Regions from separate parts of the Rhodococcoides sp. S146-33 genome, predicted to be linked through region 1. Evidence: riboswitches for the same ligand, from Rfam matches in the RefSeq annotation. Region 1 holds a riboswitch; the other holds the start of a gene.

Region 1 (4,418 bases):
CGTCACCTGCACCGACCAGGTCGGCCATGGCTTCACCGTCTCGGCCGAGGATTTCGACCTTCGCTGACGGCGTCGTTTGCGCGGCAAAGGACCAGGCGTAATGTCCGAGTACGGTACGACAATCTCTGCCGTACGGTCTCCCCAGCGGCCGACGCCCCGCGCGCGGCCAGAAGGTGCGTCACTCATGAATCAGACCTCGGACCACCACACAGCGAAGGTCATCGGCGTCAGCGTCGCCGCAGCTGTGGGTGGCTTCCTGTTCGGCTTCGACAGCTCGGTCATCAACGGAGCCGTCGACTCGATCGAAGATCACTTTTCCCTCGGCTCGTTCACCACCGGCTTCGTGGTGGCGATCGCCCTGATCGGCTGCGCTGTGGGCGCATGGTTCGCCGGTAGCCTCGCGGATCGCTGGGGACGCAAGAGAGTGATGCTGCTGGGCTCGGCGCTGTTCATCATCTCCTCGGTGGGCTCCGGCTTTGCGTTCAGCGTCCCCGACCTCATGCTGTGGCGAGTGCTCGGCGGCCTCGGCATCGGCATCGCGTCGGTGATCGCACCGGCCTACATCGCCGAAATTGCACCGGCCAAATGGCGCGGCTCCCTGGCCTCGCTTCAGCAGCTGGCCATCACCATCGGTATCTTCGCCGCCCTTCTGTCCGACGCACTTCTCGCAGGTGCTGCAGACGGGGCGTCGAACGACCTGTGGTTCGGCGTCGAAGCATGGCGCTGGATGTTCCTCGTGGGCGTCGTGCCGGCACTGGTGTACGGACTGCTGGCAACGCTGATTCCAGAATCCCCGCGGTACCTGGTGGGTCAGCATCTCGACGAAGAAGCAGCGCGAGTGCTCGCCGAGATCACCGGCGAACTGCATCCCGACGAGCGCGTTCACGAAATCAGGCTGACGCTGCGCAAGGAATCACGTTCGTCGTTCGCCGACATCCGCGGGCCGAAGTTCGGTCTGCAACCGATCGTGTGGGTGGGCATCACGATGGCCGTGCTGCAGCAGCTCGTGGGCATCAACGCGATCTTCTACTACTCGACGACGCTGTGGCGCTCGGTCGGCTTCACCGAAGACCAGTCGTTCACCACGTCGGTCATCACCGCGGTGATCAACGTGGTCATGACGTTCGTGGCGATCCTGTTCGTCGACCGCATCGGTCGGCGCAAGCTGTTGTTGGCGGGTTCGCTCGGCATGTTCGTCGGACTGGTCATGGCATCGGTAGCTTTCTCGCAGTCGATCGGTAGCGGCGACGACGTCACGCTCCCCGCTCCGTGGGGTGCCATTGCGTTGATCGGTGCCAACCTGTTCGTCATCTTCTTCGCGTCGACCTGGGGTCCGATCATGTGGGTCATGCTCGGCGAAATGTTCCCCAACCGCATGCGAGCCATGGCCCTCGGCATCGGCACGGCAGCCAACTGGATTGCCAACTTCGCTGTGACGCTTGCCTTCCCGCCGCTCACGTCGTCCGTCGGCCTGTGGGCCATCTACGCCGGCTTCGCACTCTTCGCGGCATTGTCGTTCTTGTTCGTCAAGGCCAAGATCACCGAGACCAAGGGTATGGAACTCGAAGACATGCTGGGGTGAGCCCGGGCCGCAGATACAGGGGCGGCGGCATCGACACCAGGTGACCGGTGTTACTGTCGCTTTCGTTCTGACACGGGGTGTGTCCGCCGATGCGGATGCTGAGATCAAACCCGCCGAACCTGATTCAGGTAATGCTGACGAAGGGATGTCGAAGGCGATGACGCCTGTTGTATCTGCGGACCCGGTCCGCTTCACCGATCTCCTGTGGGATGCCTCCGCGCACATCCGGCACGCGATCGACGACCTGGAATTCCTCCGGCTGCTCGGAGCCGGGACACTTCCGCTGGATGCGTTCCGTCGGTACCTCGAGCAGGACTCGCTCTATCTGAGCGGGTACGTGAGGTCGTTGTCCCTGTTGGCGGCACACGCACCGAACCCGCTCGCCGGGGCGTTCTGGGCGAGCGCCGCCGCGAGCGCCATGGACGAGGCGTCATCGCACGAGGCCATGCTGAACGGGGGTTCTCTCCCCACGTCGACCTCGACTCCGGAGGCTTCACCGGAGTGCCTGGGCTACACGTCCTACCTGATCGCCACTGCAGCAACCGAGCCGTATGCCGTGGCCGCCGCGGCGGTGCTGCCGTGCTTCTGGATCTACGCCGAGGTCGCCCGCTCACTCGCCGCGGCAGCGAAGACGGTTCTCGATCACGATCCCGAACACCCTTATGCACAATGGGTGGCTGCCTACGACGCACCCGAATTTCATGCCATCGTCGACGCTGCGAAGACTTTCGTGGACGACGCCGCTGCGGCTGCGACGCTCGATCAGCGCAAGCAGATGATCGACGCCTTCGTCGTCGCATCGCGATACGAATTGATGTTCTGGGACAGCGCTTTACATCCCACTACGTGGCCCCTGGCCGAAAGTGCGGTGTACGCATGAGAATAACTCGAGTAATCGCGACGCTCGCAGCGGCGGTCGTGGCCACCACCGGGCTGGTTGGTTGCTCGGAATCGGCCGATTCCGACACCATTCGGTTCGCCCTCGACTGGACCCCGAACACCAATCACACCGGCCTCTACGTTGCCCTGCAAGAAGGCTACTTCGCCGACGCCGGGTTGAACGTAGAAGTTCTGCCTTACAACAACACTGCAGCGGACACCCTCGTCGATGCCGGAAACGCCGAGTTCGGCATCAGCACCCAGAGTTCGGGAGTGTTCGCCACCTCGGCCGGCGCACAGACCGTCTCTGTTCTCGCACCGCTGCAGCATTGGGCGACCGGCATCGGAGTCCGCGCAGATCGCGACGACATCCCGAGCCCCAAGGCCCTCGACGGCAAGGTCTACGCCGGCTTCGGCGAATCCGGGGAGCAGGCCGGACTCCAGCAGGTCATCAAGAACGACGGTGGCACAGGCGAATACGAGACCGTCGTCCTGGGAACCTCCGCGTACGAGGCGGTGTATTCGGGTACCGCGGACTTCACCGTCTCCTACTTCGCGTGGGAGGGCATCGAAGCCGAACACAGCGGAACCCCGATGAAGTACTTCGATTACACCGACTACGGATTTCCCGACGCCTACGCTCTCACCATCAGTGGCAACGAACCCTGGCTCGCTGCCCATCCGGACGAGGCCGCAAAGTTCGTACAGGCCCTGCAACGCGGATACCAACTCGCCGCCGACGATCCCGACAGAGCCGCACAGGATCTGATCGACGCCAACCCCGGAACCTTCACCGACGAGTCGCTCGTTTTCGAGAGCCAGGAGATGCTCGCGGCGAAGTACATGAAGGATGCCTCCGGCGAGGTTGGCAAACAGAGCCTCGACAAGTGGACGGCGTACTCGAAATTCCTGTACGAGAGCGGTGTACTGGCCGATCAGACCGGCACCGCTCTCACGACGGAGCCGGACTGGTCGACGTACTTCACCAATGACTACCTCGGCGATCGGTAAGCCGGTCACCGCTGAGCGAGACAGGTTATCGTTCAGTGGAATTCACGCCTCCATCCGCTGGGCGTGGCCCGCAGTCACCGTTGTCGCCGCGCTGATAGCTGCCTGGCAGGTCTACGTCCAGGTCAGCGGCATCCGCCCGCAGGTGCTGCCGTCGCCCGGTCGCGTCGTCGTGCAGGGTTGGGCGCAGCGTGACGCGATTGCCGAGAACGCGGCCGCAACGCTGCAGGTGACCCTCGTCGGTTTCGCCGTCTCCCTCGTCCTGGCCTGGCTACTGGCGGTAGCGGTGGATTTCTCACCGTGGCTGCGGCGCGCATTCGTACCACTCTTCGTCGTGTCGCAGACGCTGCCGATCATTGCCATCGCACCGTTGCTGATCATCTGGTTCGGCTTCGGATTGCTGCCCAAGGTTCTGGTGATCGCTCTGGCCACGTTCTTCCCGATGGCCATCGGTCTCATCGAGGGCTTCGCGGCAGCCGATCGCGATGCGCGATCTCTCCTCGTGAGCATGGGAGCCTCACGCTGGCAACAGTTTCGGTACGTACGCCTACCGTCTGCCATCCCTCGGTTCTTCACCGCATTGCGCATCGGCATCACCTACGCGGTCGTCGGGGCGATCTTCGCCGAATACGCCGGAGCGAGTGCAGGGCTCGGCATCTACATGAGCCAACAGAAGAACTCGTTCCGAACCGATCTGGTTCTTGCCGCGGTGGCCGTGACAGCCGTGATCAGTGTGGTGCTCTTCGTGTCCACGTTCGTGGTGGAGCGATTGGTTGCTCCGTGGGCACGCCACGGTTCGGCGGGACTTCATGTCTGACCCGCCCGCCTCCGACAACTGCATCGTTGTTCGCGAACTGACCAAATCGTTCGGCGACAAGCGTGTGCTGGACGGCGTCTCGTTCGATGCGAAGCCCGGCGAGTTCGTCTCGATCATCGGACCGAGCGGATC
Region 2 (4,418 bases), on a different contig from region 1:
CCATCGTCGATGCGGTCGGAGACGATCTGACGATTCTGTTCGACTCCGGTGTGCGCACCGGTGCCGACATGGCCAAGGCGCTGGCGCTCGGTGCCGATGCGGTGTTGCTCGGCCGGCCGTTCCTGTACGGCCTCGCGCTTGGCGGGCAGGAGGGTGTGGCACACGTATTACGTTGCCTACTCGCGGAATTCGATCTGGTGACGAGTTTGTCGGGGCACACCGGTGCCGCCGAATTGGGCCGCTACTCGATCGAGGCGTCCTGATGGAGTGGACGAAGCACGCCATCTGGTGGCACCTGTACCCACTCGGCTTCACCGGCGCTCCGGTACACGGCTGGGACGGTGAATCCCAGTCGGACCTGCACCGGCTGAACAGAATCGAGAAGTGGCTCGACTACGCCCTCGAACTCGGCGCGTCGGGTATCGCCCTCGGGCCGATCTTCGAGTCCGAGAAGCACGGCTACGACACTGTCGACTACTACCATGTCGACGGCAGGCTCGGCACCGACGAGGACATCGACTCCTTGATCGCGGCCGCACACTCTCGCGGCCTGAAGGTCATGTTCGACGGCGTCTTCAACCATGTGGCACAGAGCTTCCCGAAGTTCCGTGAGGCCCTGGCCGAGGGCCCTGACTCCGAGGCTGCCGGGTGGTTCCACATCGATTGGTCCGGCGACGAGCCGACGCATCGCAACTTCGAGGGCCACGACGAACTGGTGGCGCTCAACCACGAGAGCCCGCACGTGCAGCAGTACGTCGTGGACGTGCTCTCGCATTGGCTGGACCGCGGCGTCGACGCCTGGCGACTCGACGCAGCCTACGCGGTACCGCCACGCTTTTGGGCCGCGGTGCTGCCGAAGGTCCGTGAGAAGCATTTGGACGCATACTTTCTCGGCGAAGTCATCCACGGTGACTACGACCGGATCGTCTCGGCGTCCACACTGGACTCGGTCACCCAGTACGAACTGTGGAAGGCGATCTGGAGCGGTCTGAGCGAGAAGAACTTCTTCGAGCTCTCCCATGCGCTGGAGCGCCACAACGGCTGGCTCGATGCCTTCGTACCCGCCACCTTCGTCGGAAATCATGACGTCAATCGCATCGCCAGCGTCATCGAGGACGAGCGACATCTGCTGCACGCATTGGTGGTTCTGTTCACGGTGGGCGGGATGCCGATGATCTACTACGGCGACGAGCAGGCCTTCCGCGGCATCAAGGAGGATCGCGTCGGCGGTGACGACGAGGTGCGTCCCGAATACCCGGAGACGTCCGAGGATCTGGCTCCGTACGGTTGGCCGGTCTATCGCGTGCATCAGGAGCTGATCGCAGTACGGCGTCGCAATCCGTGGTTGTACTCTGCGCGCACCGAGACGCTCGAGCTCACCAACACCGCACTGCTCTACCGCGTGTACGCGGACGAGCATTCGATGACTGTGGCGCTCAACCTCGGTGACGATGCCATCGATTACCCGGCTCAGGGCAGTGAAGTATTGGCCGGTGAGGCGAACCTGAACGACGGACGGGTGAGCGTTCCGCCCCACGGCTGGGCCGTCATCGTCTGACGGCCCGTGGCCGCCTCGGCGTGCCGGTGGACGCGATCGGCCATGGCGGCACCGTGACTTGTGATCGATATATTCGGGTATCTAGCGCACGACCTAGAGATCCCTATCGGCCACAATGCAGCGAGCTGCCGGGGCCGGTGGGTACAGTCGAACGCGACACGGGGTGCCCGACAGGGCTGAGATCACACCCGTCGAACCTGATCTGGTTAGGACCAGCGAAGGGAATGTCGACGTTTCGGTATTTCCTGTCCCTCGCGACGGTCCCGACCTCCGACGAGAGGCGAGGCGCATGAAAATCAACGAGCAGACAGTGTTGGTCACCGGGGGTGGGCGCGGACTCGGAGCAGCGATTGCCGGGGCGTTCGCCGGTCAGGGTGCACGTGTGGTGATCGACTACCGCAACAGCAAAGAAGCCGCCGAAGCGCTGGCGGACAAGCTCGGCGACCGTGCATTCGCTGTCCAGGGCGACGTGACCGACGAGAGCGCGGTGACCACGGTGTTCGACTCGGCCCGTGCGCATTTCGGCACCCCGATCACCACTGTTGTCAACAACGCACTGGCCGACTTCTCCTTCGACGGAGATGCGCGGCCCAAGGCCGACACCATCACCTGGGACCGCTTCGACGCTCAGCTGCGCGGCAGTGTCCGTGCCGCGCTGCTCACCACCCAGGCCGCACTGCCGGGGATGCGCGAGGCTGGATTCGGTCGAATCATCAACGTGGGCACCAACTTATTCCAGAATCCGGTGGTGCCGTACCACGACTACACCGCGTCCAAGGCGGCTCTGCTCTCGCTGACCCGAACGCTGTCGGCGGACCTGGGCGCAGACAACATCACCGTCAACATGGTCTCGGGCGGCCTACTGCGGACCACCGACGCCAGTGCCGCCACCCCGGCCGAGGTGTTCGATTTCATCGCGGCCTCGACCCCGCTGCAACGCGTCACCACCCCCGAGGAATTCGCCGACGCCCTGCTGTTCTTCGCCTCGCCCTGGGCGCGGTCGGTGACCGGTCAAAATCTGGTGGTCGACGGCGGCCTGGTGAAGAACTGAGATGCACCTCAACGCATTTCTGTACGGCTGCGGGCACCACAGCGCCGCGTGGCGGCACCCCGATTCTCGTGTCGAAGATCTCGGCGACATCGCGTTTTACGAGGAACTCGCGCAACTCGCCGAGCGGGGAAAATTCGACGCGGTGTTCTTCGCCGACGGACATTCGGTTCGGGACCCGGCGGGAGCCGGAACCTGGTTTCTCGAGCCGATCACCGCGCTGTCGGCCATGGCCCGAGCGACCACCCATATCGGGCTCGTCACCACGGTGTCGTCGACGTTCTACACACCGTTCCACGCCGCGCGCATGCTGGCGTCGCTCGATCACATCAGCGGCGGCCGGGCGGGCTGGAACGTCGTCACCTCCATGTTCGACGCCGAGGCGCGCAATCACGGGATGGACGCCATCCCGGCTCGTGAGGAGCGATATGCCCGCGCCGAGGAGTTCGTCGATACGGCACTGGCGCTGTGGGATTCGTGGGACGCCGATGCGTTGACACTCGATCGCGCCGGAGCGTACGCCGACCCGGCCAAGGTGCATGCCATCGATCACGACGGCAAACATTTTCGGGTCGACGGCCCGTTGACGGTGCCGCGGTCGCCGCAGGGCAGGCCGGTGCTGTTCCAAGCGGGGGCGTCGGGGCCGGGTCGTGATCTCGCTGCGAAGTACGCCGAGGCGATCTATGCCGTTGCCTACGATCTCGTTGCAGCGCAGAGCTATTACGAGAACGTGAAGTCGCGCATCACCCACGCGGGCCGCGACAGTGCGGCAGTGGGCATCATGCCTGGTTTGGTGACGTACATCGGATCGACGACGGACGAGGCCCGACGCAAGAAGGCCGAGCTGGATCAGCTACTACCTACCGAGCAGTCACTGGCGATGCTGGCGACGTTCACCGGGCAGGATTGTGTTGCTTGGGAACTGGATGAGCCGGTGCCGCCGCTCCCGCCGGCGGCAGAGTTCGCCGGACCGCAGGGCCGCTACGAGACGATTCTGCGCATCGTCGAGAAGGACGCTCCCACCGTGCGTGAGTTGCTCGGCACGCTGGCTGCCGGCGGCGGGCACGCCACGATGATCGGCACGCCGGAGTCCATCGCCGACGAGATGGAATCGTGGATCGGTCGCGGTGCCGACGGATTCAACCTGATGTGCCCGCGCTACCCGGATTCATTGGCCGACTTCGTCGAGCACGTGGTCCCGATTCTGCAGCAGCGTGGCCTGTTCCGGGCCGAATACACGTCGTCGACGCTGCGAGGCCATCTGTCCGGATGACCCGGTACGGGTTCAATCCAACGTGTCGATGAACTCTCGCGTCAATCGTGCAATGTCGTCGGCGTGCGAGATCGGCGACCAATGCCCCGCCGGAATATCGTTGCGGGTGAGGTTCTTCACCCATTTGCCGGTGTCGTCGTAGTGGTACGGACGCACTGCGACGTCCTGGGTGTTGACGATGAGCTGAACGGGAATGTCGATGTATCGATCTCGCGGATTGGTCAGCAGCGGAATGATGTTGGCGCGGTACAGCTTGGTTCCGTTGGTGGCATCCGACCACAGGGTGGGGTTCTGCGTGACGAGCGCCGGGTCGACTCCCGAGAACTCCTCGAGGAATGCCGGCCAGCCCTTGGCGAACTGCCGTTTGATTCGCAGGTTGGCAAGGATCGGGACATGGAAGGTTGCGGTGTACCAGGACGCGCGTACCTGGGCGAGCACCTGTTTGATGCCGGTGAGAGTGGGTTTGCGCAATCGCGACTGCGACCACTTTCCGAGATGGTCGAGGTTGGGTCCCGAAACGGAAGTGTAGGAACGGATTC

The links. A riboswitch is a leader RNA that binds a small molecule or an ion and turns the genes downstream of it on or off. The one in region 1 is predicted to bind thiamine pyrophosphate.
Region 2: it holds a riboswitch for thiamine pyrophosphate, as region 1 does, so the genes downstream of both, AC5WEY_RS03200 (3-oxoacyl-ACP reductase) here and AC5WEY_RS24785 (TenA family protein) in region 1, are expected to answer to the same signal.

What each region holds. Positions count from the first base shown of each region.
Region 1 covers NZ_JCAJWY010000010.1:73,200-77,617, forward strand. Annotated here, with positions in the region: gene AC5WEY_RS24775 (hypothetical protein) at 1-67, shown strand, start outside; gene AC5WEY_RS24780 (sugar porter family MFS transporter) at 185-1,582, shown strand; TPP riboswitch at 1,646-1,745, shown strand; gene AC5WEY_RS24785 (TenA family protein) at 1,740-2,462, shown strand; gene AC5WEY_RS24790 (ABC transporter substrate-binding protein) at 2,459-3,472, shown strand; gene AC5WEY_RS24795 (ABC transporter permease) at 3,450-4,286, shown strand; gene AC5WEY_RS24800 (ABC transporter ATP-binding protein) at 4,279-4,418, shown strand, end outside.
Region 2 covers NZ_JCAJWY010000001.1:670,454-674,871, reverse strand. Annotated here, with positions in the region: gene AC5WEY_RS03210 (alpha-hydroxy-acid oxidizing protein) at 1-263, shown strand, start outside; gene AC5WEY_RS03205 (alpha-amylase family glycosyl hydrolase) at 263-1,558, shown strand; TPP riboswitch at 1,708-1,800, shown strand; gene AC5WEY_RS03200 (3-oxoacyl-ACP reductase) at 1,848-2,609, shown strand; gene AC5WEY_RS03195 (LLM class flavin-dependent oxidoreductase) at 2,611-3,879, shown strand; gene AC5WEY_RS03190 (alpha/beta fold hydrolase) at 3,892-4,418, opposite strand, start outside.